Regions from separate parts of the Paenibacillus sp. FSL H8-0282 genome, predicted to be linked through region 1. Evidence: riboswitches for the same ligand, from Rfam matches in the RefSeq annotation. Region 1 holds a riboswitch; the other holds the start of a gene.

The links. A riboswitch is a leader RNA that binds a small molecule or an ion and turns the genes downstream of it on or off. The one in region 1 is predicted to bind S-adenosylmethionine.
Region 2: another riboswitch for S-adenosylmethionine. It lies ahead of metA (homoserine O-succinyltransferase); the one in region 1 lies ahead of NST94_RS24870 (methionine ABC transporter ATP-binding protein).

What each region holds. Positions count from the first base shown of each region.
Region 1 covers NZ_CP150146.1:5,736,299-5,743,770, reverse strand. Annotated here, with positions in the region: gene NST94_RS24890 (polysaccharide biosynthesis protein) at 1-330, shown strand, start outside; gene NST94_RS24885 (thioredoxin family protein) at 409-753, shown strand; gene NST94_RS24880 (heme A synthase) at 856-1,839, shown strand; gene NST94_RS24875 (Cthe_2314 family HEPN domain-containing protein) at 1,995-2,729, shown strand; SAM riboswitch class I at 2,832-2,967, shown strand; gene NST94_RS24870 (methionine ABC transporter ATP-binding protein) at 3,069-4,085, shown strand; gene NST94_RS24865 (methionine ABC transporter permease) at 4,085-4,744, shown strand; gene NST94_RS24860 (MetQ/NlpA family ABC transporter substrate-binding protein) at 4,802-5,668, shown strand; gene NST94_RS24855 (NifU family protein) at 5,827-6,075, opposite strand; gene NST94_RS24850 (YuzB family protein) at 6,157-6,411, shown strand; gene NST94_RS24845 (NAD(P)/FAD-dependent oxidoreductase) at 6,822-7,472, opposite strand, start outside.
Region 2 covers NZ_CP150146.1:1,925,396-1,932,867, reverse strand. Annotated here, with positions in the region: gene mqnC (cyclic dehypoxanthinyl futalosine synthase) at 3-1,139, opposite strand; gene NST94_RS08300 (PLP-dependent transferase) at 1,766-2,938, opposite strand; gene metA (homoserine O-succinyltransferase) at 2,975-3,895, opposite strand; SAM riboswitch class I at 4,011-4,140, opposite strand; gene corA (magnesium/cobalt transporter CorA) at 4,537-5,472, shown strand; gene NST94_RS08285 (HRDC domain-containing protein) at 5,559-6,575, opposite strand; gene NST94_RS08280 (ROK family protein) at 6,786-7,472, opposite strand, start outside.

The sequences.
Region 1 (7,472 bases):
CTTAACTTACGTATGCTGAAATCGATTGTGCCTTTTGAAATTATGGGCAAACGTTGGGGCGGTTTCGTGATTGCGGTACTTGTGTCCGGCGGGATTGGTTATGGCTTGAATGAGGCTGGGATTCTGTTAACAGATCTGATGCCTGCACGTTTGGCGTTTCTGATCACTTGTCTTGTTGTAGGAGCAGCCGTTGTTGTTATTTATCTAGTACTGCTTATTGTGCTGGGTGTGCTGACTAAACAGGAAATCTCCAGTTATCCGCGGGCGTTGCAAAAATTATTGAATCCGCTGATGAAGTTACAGCCTGCACGTGTTCGTATGAGAGAATAGGTTTGACTTCTACACTGCATTTTGCTTCACTTAAAGAGTAGAAAATAGACAGATATTGAAGAAGGGACTGAGTAAATCATGGACAAAATTAGTTCTCCTGCTGAATTTCAGGTAGCCATTCAATCACCTCGATTAACAGTGGCCATCTTCAAGGCTGACTGGTGCTCGGATTGTAAATTTATCGATCCTTTTATCCCAGAGGTAGAGCAGGCTTATGCAGACCGCCTTACACTGGTTGAGGTAGATGTTGATGCCGTGGGCGATGTTAGCCAAGAACAAAATATTATGGGTATTCCAAGCTTCGTCGCATATTCGGATGGACGGGAATTGGTTAGATTCGTTAATAAATTGCGCAAATCCCGTGAAGAGATTGAGAATTTCCTTGATAAAGCGGTCCAAGTGCATCAAAGCCTTCAAAAGTAATTCCTAAGGAACCACCGCTTTCGCCTGTTTGTGCAAAAGCGGTGTTTTTTTGAAATATAAGTCTGGCTGCTTCTTCATTACTAAAAACTGCGGGTGATATTTTTGACGACAAATCAGTTGAAATGGCTTAGTTATCTTACTTGCCTTATCATGTTCCTCGCTGTACTCGGAGGAGCGGTAGTGACGAAGACTGGATCGGGCTTGGAATGCGGAAATGAATGGCCGCTCTGTCATGGAAAATTAATTCCGGCTTATACTATAGGCTCGATGATTGAATACACCCATCGCTTGTTTAGCGGTTTGGCAGGGTTATTCTCACTTGCCTCGATGTTTGCTTTTTGGCGTTATGCTCGTACGCGGCGCGATTTGCTGGGATATGCATTTATGACCTTAGTATTCGTCATCGTTCAAGGTGGTATGGGAGCGCTTGCAGTAATTAAATCCCAATCCGCTGCTGTAATGGCGTTGCATATGGGTTTTTCTTTGATCGCCTTTTCAAGCGCTATGATGTTGGCTCTTGGAACCAAGAGATGGCATGAAGCACGTGAATATGATCATAAGCTGGAGGCTCAAAAGAAGCCCGTAAGTAAGGCTTTTCGCAATTTAACCTGTTTTACTGCCATCTATTCTTATATTGTCGTGTATATTGGAGCCTTTGTAAGTCATACGGATTCACAAGGCGGGTGTTCGGGTTGGCCGCTTTGTAATGGAGAATGGGTTCCGGAGCTTTCCGGAGGTGTAGGTGTTGTTTTTACGCATCGGATTGCGGCTTTAATCTTATTCATGCTTACTGCGCTGCTTGGGCATTTAGCATTTTGGAAACATAAGGATTATCCAGAGCTTAGAGCGCTAGGTATAGCTGCAGTGCTGTTATGCTTGATGCAGGTATTTAGTGGGGCGGCTGTGGTTTACACTCTAGATAATGAAAGGCTGTACATATTTGCCGCTTTGGCTCATATTTTACTGATTGCCAGTTTGTTTGGTGTCTTATGTTATATGAGTGTAAGAGTCTGGCAGCTAAATCGCGCGAGTAGTGTCGTGTCTGGAAAAAATGTAACGAGCCCAATGATTCCACCGCCTTGGTAGAACATTCCCTCCGTGGATAGAGGTGCTTCACCCGCGGAATAATAAAGTGGAAATCGGTATATCGTGGAGCTGATTGGCCGATGCTTACGTCGCGAGTTTTGTACGAAGCAGTCCATGGAAGCAGACGCTGAACAAAACTTTAGGAGGACTGGGATATGCTGCGGGTATTACTTGGAGAGCCGCCTCGAAAGAACAGCGGTGTGTTGGCTGATGCGATGGAGAATATGGCCACTTTTGCAGCATTGCTGCGCAAGGAAATGAGTGCCCATGAGGATAATGACCATGAATACCGCAAGCTGGAGATTTGGACACGTGGGCTGATTTCCTCTCTGGATGAACTGGAGCAAAGTTGGTTCGCGGCCGCTTTTTACCGGAAATTAGTGATTGCGGGTTATATGGATGATATGACACCGGTGGAACAGGGCGATTATGCACGTTATGTTTATTTTTATAAAGATGGCTTTATCCGGGTTTTCTCTCTTCTGGACAAGCTTGGGACGGTACTGAATCATTTTTATGATCTCAAAACATCCAAATTAAAAACGCACTTTTCTTACTTTACAGTGCTGCGTCAGCTTCAATTATTGAATGTGCATCCTGCATTAGCGGATCAACTGGAAGAGATTAAGAACTCCTACCGCGATCCATTGGAGAATTTACGCAAGCGCAGAAATGCTGAAATTCATTATATGAATTCCGAAATGCAGGATGATTTGTGGCAGCGGCACCAAGGTCTGCATGACAAAATTCAGCTCGAGGATCTGGATAGCCATCTTGAGGATTTAAAACAATCGCTCGAAATGAACTGTAAGACATTAATCGCGGCATTCAGCTACAGCAATGAACAGCTGCGTAAGGAAATAAGCAAGGTAAAGAGCATAAAATCGTAATTGTTCAATATATTTCCTTTTGACAAAAATAGATAAACTCACTATACTTATGCTTGCATTAAAGTATGTACGATTTCAGAAAAAATATAATTTCATAACTTTATCTTATCGAGAGCGGCGGAGGGATAGGCCCGATGAAGCCCGGCAACCGATTTGTATCCAGCGCGGGAAGCGTTGTACAAATGTCATGGTGCTAATTCCTACAATGGCGCAGGTTGCGGTCGTTGGCAGATGAGAAGGCATTGTCTTAATAAACCCACAGAGCCTCTTGCGATCTGCATCGATCGTTGGAGGTTTTTTTGTATAGAATAAGTGAAGTATAAAGGGGGGCGACGAGAGTTGATTAATCTAAAAGGGATAACAAAGGTTTATGGAAAAGGGAGTAATGCGGCAACAGCACTTTCTGGATTGAATCTGTCCATCGAGAAAGGTGAAATATTCGGAGTCATCGGCCACTCTGGAGCCGGGAAAAGTACATTGATCCGTTGCATTAATCTGTTGGAACGTCCGACAGAAGGAGAGGTCTGGGTAGACGGTGTTGAGCTAACCAGTCTTAACCAAGGTCAGCTGCAGGAACAGCGGCGCAAGATTGGGATGATTTTTCAACATTTCAATTTGCTGTCTTCAGCGACCGTGTACGATAATATTGCCTTTCCACTGCGCCTTGCAGGTACGTCGAGAACAGCTATTGATACAAAAGTCAAAGACCTGCTCGCTCTAGTTGGGCTTGAAGAACATAAAGATAAGTTTCCTTCTCAGTTATCTGGAGGACAAAAGCAGCGGGTCGGCATCGCCCGGGCACTAGCCAGTGACCCTGATGTGCTGCTGTGTGACGAGGCCACTTCTGCGCTTGATCCCCAGACAACGGACTCCATTCTTAAGCTGCTGCTCGATATTAATAAAAGATTCCATTTGACCATTGTGCTGATCACACATGAAATGCATGTAATCCAGAGCATCTGCGACCGTGTCGCGGTCATTCATGGTGGTGGGATTGTTGAGCAAGGCAAAGTTACAGAGGTATTTCTCAAGCCGCAGCATGAGGTTACACGCGATTTCATCCGCAGTGAGACACAGAATGAAGGACCTCTTCGAGTGGCGCTTGATGCTGCTGCCGGGGATAACTCTAAAGCTGTCAAAATTACTTTTTTCGGAGAAAAAACATACGGCTCGGCACTATCCGATGTCGTGCGTGATACGGGTGTAAGCTTTGCAATCTTACATGGTACCATCTCAACGATTAAAGATGTGCCTTATGGACAGATGATTGTGCGGTTCGAAGGGCCAGCTGAGGCGATTGCTGTAACGATCTCCAGACTAATTGCTCAAGGCCTTGATGTGGAGGTGATTTCGTAATGAATTTTGCAGATCTAAATTGGCAAGAAATGATGGATGCTACGGTTGCTACTATAAAAATGATATTTTTTTCCGGATTGTTCACAATTATTCTTGGTTTACCACTCGGAATTCTATTGTATTTATGGGGGAAATCGAATAGTATAGTAATCAGAGTAACTTACTCGGTCTTATCATTACTTGTAAATATTCTACGTTCCATACCCTTTATCATTTTGATGGTGGCTCTAATTCCTTTCAGCAAAGCCGTTGTTGGAACCTCCATTGGTGTACTCGGTACGATTCCACCTCTGGTGATTGGTGCAGCTCCGTTTTTTGCCCGCTTGGTAGAGACGTCGTTAAGAGAGGTAGACCGCGGAGTCATCGAAGCCGCACAAGGTATGGGAGCATCGACGAACCAAATCGTTATGCGTGTTCTTTTGCCAGAAGCTCGTCCAGGTCTGCTCGCTGGAGTTACGATCACACTGGTTACACTGGTCTCCTATACAGCAATGGCTGGTATGGTTGGGGGCGGCGGATTAGGTGACTTGGCGATTCGTTACGGCTACCACCGCTATGAGACGGAGATTATGATTGTTTCTATAATATTTATTGTCGTACTGGTGCAATTGCTACAAATGGCCGGTGACCGACTCGTAAAACATTACACACGGAAATAAGGTACATCCATATATATCCTTATTCAATACAAAATATAGATTAGAGGGGGATTTACAATGAAAAAAGTACTACTTACATTTTTTAGCCTGACACTGGTTGCGGTGCTTGCGGCTTGCGGTAACAACAATGCATCTAATAATGCTGGGAGCTCGGCTGCTACAACAGCACCAAACGCAGAAGCAACAAGTGAACCTACTAAAGATCCAGTAAAATTGGTGATTGGTGCCTCACCTGTTCCTCATGCTGAAATTTTGAAGGCTATTGCTCCATTGCTTGAAAAAGATGGAATTACACTTGAAATCAAAGAATTCACTGACTATATTCAACCTAACGTACAGCTTGATGAGAAGGAGTTAGACGCTAACTTTTTCCAACACCAACCGTATCTGGATGACCAAAACAAAAATAATAAAACCGACCTGGTCTCTGTTGCATCCGTTCACGTTGAACCTTTTGGAGCTTATTCCAAAAAAATCAAATCGATCGATGAGTTGGCTGATGGTGCAAAAGTTGCCATTCCGAACGATGCTACTAACGGTGGCCGTGCACTAATCCTACTTGCAAAAAATGGTCTGATTACCTTGAAAGATGATACAAACATTGCTGCAACAAAAGCAGATATCACTGAAAACAAGAAAAATCTCGACATCATTGAGTTGGAAGCTGCTATGCTCCCACGTCAACTGGATGAGGTAGACCTTGCTTTGATCAACACGAACTTTGCACTAGACGCTGGTCTTGTGCCAACTAAAGATGCATTGTTCATCGAGGGTGTAGATTCCCCTTATGCTAACATTTTGGTAACCCGTCAAGACAATAAAGATTCCGAAGCCATCAAAAAGCTGGTTGCTGCCCTGAATTCTCCAGAAGCTAAAGCTTTCATTGAAGAAAAGTACGAAGGTGCGATCATTCCAGCGTTTTAAGGAATGAAGCTAAATTCGTCTATAGTCATAACAAGAACCCGCAGCCAAGTTGGCTTGCGGGTTTTATGTTCTAAGGTTGTGAGAGAATGTTAAATCCTCTATAATAAGAAAATCCCGATCTCCTTTACAGGAGAATCGGGAGGGTTATTGAACGGGATTTAGAATACTTGAACTACTTCTTCAACGCCTTCTACTTCTTCAAGGAGGGCGCGTTCAATCCCGGCTTTCAAGGTGATCGTGGAGCTTGGGCAGCTGCCGCAGGCACCCATAAGTTTCAACTTAACGATGCCGTCTTCCACATCGACCAGTTCTACGTCACCGCCATCGCGCTGCAGGAACGGACGAAGCTTATCCAGCACTTCTAGTACTTCATCATACATTTCGGTGCTTTGTGCATTCTCACTCATTTCTCAATCACTCCTTTCGTAAGTTCATTATAGTACAAAAAGTTAAAAAATAAAATGGTTAGGCGGAATAGGGAGATCATCATGAGACCAATTATTGAATTTTGTTCCAGCAACATGGGTCACGGAACAGACAAGCTAATGCATAAGCTGGAGGAAAATCCAGATTATGATGTCATTGAATACGGATGTCTGAACAATTGTGGAGAGTGTTATTTAATGCCTTTCGCCATGGTTGAAGGTGACATTATTGCAGCAGACACTGTTGCAGAGCTAGAAGAGAAAATTGAGGCCAAGATCAAAGAGCTTGAGGCTTGGTTTAATATAGATCTTGACTAAATTTCTCGAGAAAAAAAGAGGGAGCACTCCATAATCTAAATTATGGAGTGCTCCCTCTTTTTGGAACCTTACTTGAACAAAATCCACCAATTTGATCGATTAGGCAACATATTGGAGAGTGCAGGGGCTACCGTGAAGGTGCCACCGGACTCAGGCGACCTTATATTGAGTGTTTTCCTACATTTGGATTGCTATCGGACCCCATAGTCACTATTCACCTGAAAAACAGCATAAATGAACCTCATTATAAGCAATAACTTCACTGGAGTCCGAAACTCTCCTTCAAAGGCTGAAAATTTGCGAATAAGGTCATCTGAGTCCGAAGGGTATACGCACCAATAACGTAAGGAAGCTACTCTCGTGTTTATCTGAGAGTAGCTTCCTTTAATACTTATGAACCAATCATAGGCTTATCCTAAAGTGCGTTTCGACATCCAGAGCACTCCGCTCTTGAGGATGCGGGGAACCCGTCCTTTGACGGAGCGTTGTCCCATAAGTCCGAATCCTGCTTTTTTTCCTAGTGACCCTAAAGTACCCTTCAGGCGAATAGGATGAAGCTTAGGAGTCTCACCGCGCCAGGTCGCTTGGATAACCTGAGCTACCTGCTCACCCTGTGCTCCGGCGGCTTGTGCGCTTGGTGCGAATGGCAGACTGGCACAGTCGCCAATCACATATACCTCCGGATAATCCGGTATACGATAATACTCATCCAGCATAATCCGTCCACCACGGTCCTTCGACACATTCAAATCTTGAACTACTTTTACAGGTTGAATCCCTGCGGTCCATACTGTCACATCTGAAAGGATTTCCTCGGTACCGTTAAAAATCGAATCCTTCTCTACATGAGATACAGAGATTCGTCCTAGCGTTTGCACCTGATGGTGATGAAACCATTCCTCTACGTACTGTGACAGCTTTGCCGGAAAGGCAGACAAAACACGTTCACCGCGATCCAGAATAGCGATGTTAAGGTCTGGACGGCTTTCCCGAAGCTCTGCGGCTAATTCAACACCGCTTAATCCTCCACCTACGATGTTTATCGTTCCGTAAGGCTTCAC
Region 2 (7,472 bases), 3.0 Mb from region 1:
TATTAGTTCTGCATTACAAAATCATTATCAATCTTCGCATTAGGATCATCGAACACCCGCAGAATATCATAACGTGTATTCCGCTGCGCTGGAACTTTGCCTGCTTCGCGAATCAGCTGAGTAATCGACTCGATGTTTACCTTATAAGTCGCACCCGCCGAAGATACTACGTTCTCTTCAATCATTGTGCTGCCGAAATCGTTGCAGCCATATTGCAAGGAGAGCTTGCCGACCTCTGGCCCCATAGTGACCCAAGAAGATTGGAAGTTCTTAATATTATCCAACACAAGGCGGCTGATCGCTACCGTCTTCAGATATTCCTCAGGCGTTTGTCTGTCCAGCTTCAGGTTGGTATTGTCCGGCTGGAATGTCCATGAGATAAAGGCCAAGAAACCTTCAGAATCATATTTGTTGGCAATACACTCATCCTGAGCCTCACGTACACGTAGTAAGTGCAAAGCTCGTTCTTCCATACTTTCTCCAAGCCCAATCACCATTGTTGCTGTTGTATTCATACCCACTTTATGTGCTGTCTGCATTACATCCATCCACTCGCGCCACGAGCCTTTTAGCCGGCTGATTTTGCGGCGTGTACGGTCATCAAGAATTTCTGCGCCTCCGCCTGGCAAGGAATCCAGACCCGCAGCATGAATTTCACGAACCACTTGTTCCAGTGGTAATCCTGATACTTCTTTCATCTTCATAATCTCAGCAGGAGAGAAGGAGTGCATTGTAATCTCAGGGAAACGTTGCTTAATTCCGCGCAGTATATCTGTATAGTAGCTAAATGGAAGGTTAGGATTAGTTCCACCTTGCATAAGAATTTCTGTACCATTAACAGCAATCGTTTCAGCAATTTTTTGATAAATCGTTTCATCTGGCAGCACATAGCCTTCATCCGAGCCTGGTCTGCGGTAAAAAGCACAAAAACGGCAGTACACATCACATACATTCGTATAGTTAATATTACGGCCAATTACAAATGTGGCTAACGGGTCCGGATGCCAGCGTTCCATAATAGTGTTTGCAGCAGCACCCATTTTCTCAATTTCGTTGCTCTCGAATAGTCGGATGGTATCTTCCAATTGGAGACGGTCACCCCGCAGGGCTTTATCCAAAATAAGATCTATCGTACTCATCGTTCGCATCCTCCTTTTAAACCCTTAGGGATATGGTAGATTCACAAAATCACAAGAAAAATAACGTTGTCGTCCTTTAGAGATAACAACCGTTTCTCGTAGTAACATAAGGATAAAGTATAGTATGTAACTTATACCTTATATTTTAATAAATGAACAGTTCATTTCCTCATCGTATCACAATCTGAACAGCTTGAAAAACTTTTTACTTTCTTAGCAAGATACCATCCAGCAGAAAGAGTCCTTACATTGCTGCCTGCACCCGGTGAATCAAAATTCCTTGAGGCTGCCGGACACAGATGACGTTATTAGTTAGTATTTAGCCTTTGGAGCATAGTTATGGACTCCAGCCACGCTATTCCTTGACAAGAGACTCATGAAGGCTGGTTTTTAGCGCAATAGCTGCTGTGGAGTCCGTTAACATTCCAAATGTGTAATAATGCTGTGTCTAAGGTCAGCTGTGTCCAATAGCAAAAAGTCCAAAAAGAAGAGCTATCCCAGCAGCCAATTCCCGGCTTATGAGACAGCTCTATTTCATCCTGCGTCCAACACCAGCTCTAAATCAACGGTGAGATAGATCCTCGATATTTCCCAGCATTCGGTGCCGATCTGGGTTGCCGTTACTTTTACTTCGTTTCGATTTCCGCTCGCGCAGCCTCTAAAGCTTGACCAAGATCAGCAATTAGATCCTCCGCATGTTCAATACCGACCGAGAAGCGCAGCAATCGATCATCTACACCCACCGCATTCCGAATTTCCACAGGAATATCCGCATGCGTCTGTACTGCAGGATAGGTCATTAGCGATTCAACCCCGCCGAGGCTCTCCGCGAAGGCAATAAGCCGGATATGACGAAGCAGAGGTTCTACGTATCTGGCATCTTTTAATTTGAAAGAAAAAATTCCGGTATTGCCCGAGGACTGGCGATTCTGGATTTCATATCCCGGATGATCCGGCAGGCCTGGATGGAACACTTCCGCAATCGCCGGATGCTCTTGTAGATAGCGGGCAATTGCTAGCGCATTGCTCTCGTGCCGTTCCATACGCAGGGCCAGTGTCTTCATGCCTCTCATCAGCTGATAACTGTCTGTTGGCCCAAGCACAGCGCCAATAGAGTTATGTAGAATCGCTATTTCAGCGGATAATTCAGCTCCTTTAGATACAATAAGACCCGCAAGTACATCATTGTGTCCGCCCAAATATTTGGTAGCACTATGGACTACAATGTCCGCACCTAATTCCAGAGGACGCTGGAAAAATGGAGTCAGCAGTGTATTGTCTACAATTGTGAGCAGCCCATGATGACGGGCCCAAGTAGCAACGGCTGCAATATCCGTAACCATCATCAAAGGATTCGTTGGCGTTTCAATAAATATCGCCTTCGTATTTGGAAGACGTGAAGCCTCAAGCGCATCCAAATCATTCGTATCTACATAGGAAGCAGTGATTCCAAACTTGGACATAATTCGTTCCAACAAACGATAGGTCCCGCCGTAAAGATCCAGCGAAACGATCAAGTGATCGCCTTGCCCAAACAGGGTAAATATGGTTTGAATAGCTGCCATCCCAGAACTACAGGCAAAACCTGCATCACCAGACTCCAATTCCGCAGCCGCATTCTCTAGTACGGAACGGGTTGGACTTTTGGTACGGCTATAATCGAAACCTGTGCTCTGCCCAAGCTTCGGGTGACGGAATGCCGTAGCATTATAGATAGGGAAATTAATGGCTCCGGTAGCCGGATCTTCTTGTGAACCTATTTGTGCCAGTCTGCTTTCAATCCTAAGTTTGTCGTCCATGATAAATGCCTCCTAAATTGTAATGTAGCGCTGATCTTAATAAACAATCGGGTCGATATCGTAAGGTGTCTCTTGATATACATAGTAATTGAGCCAATTAGAGAATAATAAGTTGGCATGTGCACGCCACACTGCAGGAGGTGTTTGTTCTGGATCATCTTTAGGGAAATAGTGTTTCGGCAAGGCCATCTCCATGCCCCTCTCCAAATCACGATCATATTCCCATTTCAAGGATAATGGATCGTATTCGGAATGTCCGGTCACAAATATTTGTTTGCCGTCGGTCGTAGCTACTAGATACATACCAGCTTCTTCGGATTCCGCCAGAATCTGCAGATCTGGATTGCTCTCAATATCTTCGCGGGAGACATCGGTATGACGGGAATGCGGTACATGGAATACCTCGTCAAAGCCGCGCAGCAATTTAATGTTATTTTGATTAATCGTATGGGAGAATACTCCAAAACATTTTTCAGGCAAAGCCACTTTACGAACACCAAAATGATGATACAACCCTGCCTGTGCTGCCCAACAGATATGCATGGTCGAGGTCACATTATCCTTGCTCCATTCAAAAATCTCTTTTAGCTCTTCCCAATAGGATACTTCCTCAAACTCCATTTGCTCTACGGGTGCTCCTGTAACAATAAGACCATCCAAACGGCGGTGGCTGATCTCGTCAAAAGTTTTGTAAAAGCTTCTCAAATGCTCAGCAGAAGTATTCTTAGAAGTATGTGAGCGTGGATGCAGCAAGGTAACGTCAACTTGTAGCGGTGAATTTCCTATTAAACGCAGCAATTGAGTCTCCGTCGTTTCTTTAGTCGGCATGAGATTCAGAATAGCAATCCTTAGTGGACGGATATCCTGATGGAAAGCCAAACTATCATCCATCACAAAAATATTTTCACCGGATAGTATTTCTTTTGCTGGTAAACTGTCGGGAATTTTAATTGGCATTGTCTTTCCACTCCTTAACTGTATTTAGGTTATGTTGTCACATCGCGGCTTTCTGAACAATAAAAAGACCTTTCTCGGAAAACGAGAAAGGTCATATCTACAGTCATATGCGCCTCTCTCATCTGCCAGAAACTTTTGGACGAGGGTTAGTCGTCAGCAAAGTTCCGCAAGAATTAGCACCGTGCGTTCACACGCCGGTTGCCGGGTTTCATAGGGCTAGTCCCTCCACCTGCTCTTGATAAGATTTAGCTGTATTCAATTAAATTTCTTTAAAATTTACTTTAAATCATGAACCTCCTTTTCGTCAAGTCCATACAATGCTGAAGTAGCCTCAAAGTAACAATAAATTTGCTTGAAAGAGGCATACTCCGTTGTTATACTAGACAAGTATTTCATACCTGAACGAAAAGAAGAGGTGAGAAGAAGAATGGAAGGCGACCCGAGCTCGCAATTAAGTGTACAGAATGAGCAACCACACAGGATAATCATCAGCTTGCCGGCGGCGGGAGCAGTTCTTCTTCATGCCCTCGAATCGTCATTCGGCCTCTTGTATTGATTGTAACGCCGGCCAAGCTGATTTTTTCTCTGTGCTTAATTAGCAGTCCCTGGTGAAGACCCGGGGATAGAAGGAGTGGAATCAGATGAAAATCCGGCTGGTGAATGCAGGGGTTTTTACACCTATTGATGAAATTGATGAAACATTGACACCCCCAACAGAAGGGTTCTATTGGATTGATGCAGATGTGGAGGATTTGGAGCTGCTTCAGCCCCTGTTCAACCTGCATGATCTCGCTGTTGAGGATTGCCTTAGTGAAGAGGATCAACGTCCAAAGATCGAAATATACGAAAGTCATTACTTTATTGTTGTAAACAGCATCCGCTTTGATGATGAGGAAATCTTCCTGCGGGCGCTCAATATATTCTTGGGCAGACATTATATTATTACTGTAACGAAACAAAAGATTCACGAGCTACGCGTCCTGAAGCCCATGTTATGGGAACAAGAGGTTAGCGAACCCGACCAATTCCTTTACCTGCTTATCGACCTTGTCGTAGATAATTATTTCTCCGTAGGTGACCGAATTGAAGCCCGGATTGAGAAGCTTGAAGAGGATATTCTAATGCATACCAAGAAATCTCATTTGAGTGAGATTATCGGTCTGCGAAGTGAGATCTTATGGTTAAAGAAGATGCTGGGACCACAGAAAGAGGTTATCAATACCCTGAATAAAAAAGACCTCCGTCTGATTGATGATCAGCTGCAGAAATACTTTAGCGACATTTATGAAAATGCAGTTAAAATATCCGAAACTTTTGAGACGTACCGCGATCTCATGGGCAACTTACGTGAGGCCTACCAATCCAGTATCGCCAACCGCGCCAATGAAATTATGAGAGTATTTACCGCGATTACAACGATATTCATGCCTTTGACCGTAATTACCGGAATCTATGGGATGAACTTTGATCATATGCCGGAATTGCATACGAAATACGGTTATTTTGCCGTTATAGGTCTAATGTTGACGTTAGGCTGTGGGATGCTGTATGTATTCCGCAAGAAAGAATGGCTATGAAAATAAACGGACGAATAGGCAAGACGAAGGCCCTTTAACCCTATGGTGTAAGGAAGCCTTCGTCTTTTTGATATGATAAAAAGCTACTAGAAACTGGTCGCCATGCCCACTTTAGGAGCTTGCTCCCGCCGGAAACGAATGCGGATCAGCCGCAGACGTTCATAATAGCTATCCAGCCCTTCTGCTGCTGAAAAATCCTCCCCATACACCTTATGCAGCACTGGCTTTAGAAAAAGATCTCCAACCTCTGCATAGGCATTCCATATCGCCTCCTGCTCATTCTGCGGCACATTTTTCAGTTCTACCTCGATCAGTTTCTCCACGCAATAACCTTCTCTTTCCAGCTCCTCTACCGCTTCAATCAGTTCGCGACGGTTCACTCCACTGTTCACCTTAAGCTGTTCTAACCCTAACCCATTCTCGATCCCTTGCAGCAGAATTCGCCGTAATCGCAGTCTTTCTAGCTGTTTCTTATATTTGACCTCTTTCTGTTTATAGAGCCAGGATACAAAAGAATCCTCCTCAATTTCTTGGTGTACCCAATTCAAAGGAAAGGAGTGTTCCCTTGCAGCCGTAGAGGTTATAGCCAACCAATCCGTGCCATATTGGGCTACCTTTCCTTCCCCTACACCAGGGATCTGCAGCAGCTCCTCTGGTGTATGCGGCAAGAAAGTGCTTATCAAACGTAACAAACGATTGCTGGCAAGAATGTAAGGGGCTTTCCGTTCACTAGAAGCTCGGCTGCGGCGCCAAGCACATAACTCCTCATAAATAGCTTCGTTCCCATTATATTCACTGTAATATTGCAGCCTTAGCTGCTCCTGATTACGCCCGGTAAGGCCGTCTTCTTCATGAAATACGCTATCAATCAACGGCCGATAGCCATCCCCCATCTTCACCGCCAGCTCATGCCTGTAAACACAAAGCATTTCATTCCATGAACCACCCGCGTACCACAAATGCTCCTGTGTTTCCTCACCGCCTGAAAAATCACGCCAGCCCAGACTCCACACTCCTTCTTCCTCTCCAATCCATAGCTGAGCGAACACCTCTTGATCCACCCCAGATATTCTGGATAAGCGATTCATAAATACAATTTGCATATTCATCCCTGCCTTTCTAGTCTTCAGCAAGCACTATACCTACCGGTCTGAGCTACTTATTCGCTGATGTGAATCCCACACTGTCAGACTCGGAAAACGCAAAAAAGCACCACTCTCACGATAAACGTGAAAGAGGTGCTCCCTCATTAAATGCTATACTGTTAGATCCTACAATACCATATATTTCCTAACAGTCAATATCTTTTTATACTAGTTTCTTGCCAAAGCTAAAGTTGCCAGTCCAATCGCACCTGCAAGTCCTGCGTTATCTCCAAGCTGCGGTGGCACAACATAATTATCGATGTCGGTATTTAGCGCTGGATGCTGAACATAACCCTTCAGCAGTTCCTGCAGCTTGGTACGAATTAGCGGGAACAAGTGGCTTTGCTTCATGACACCACCGCCCATTACGATTTTTTCGGGAGACAGAATCAACACGTAATTCATAAGTGCATGTGCAAGATAATGAGCTTCCATATCCCAAGCTGGATGGTCAACAGGCAGCTCGCCTGCTGGTTGTCCCCAGCGTTTGCCAATCCCCGGACCTGCGGCTAACCCTTCAAGGCAATCGCCATGATAAGGGCAGTAGCCCTCAAACGTGTCCTCTGGATGTCTGCGAACTAGAATATGTCCCATCTCAGGATGAGACAATCCATGCACCATCTGACCTCCAACTACTGCTCCCGCTCCAATGCCTGTCCCAACCGTAATATAAAGGCAGCTGTCCAGACCTTTAGCCGCTCCCCATTTACTTTCCGCAAGCGCTGCACCATTCACATCCGTATCAAAACCGATCGGCACGTTAAATTGCTCAGCCATTGTACCTACCAAATTATATTGTCCCCAGTGAGGTTTTGGTGTCGTTGTTATGTAACCATAAGTAGGGCTGTCCAGCAC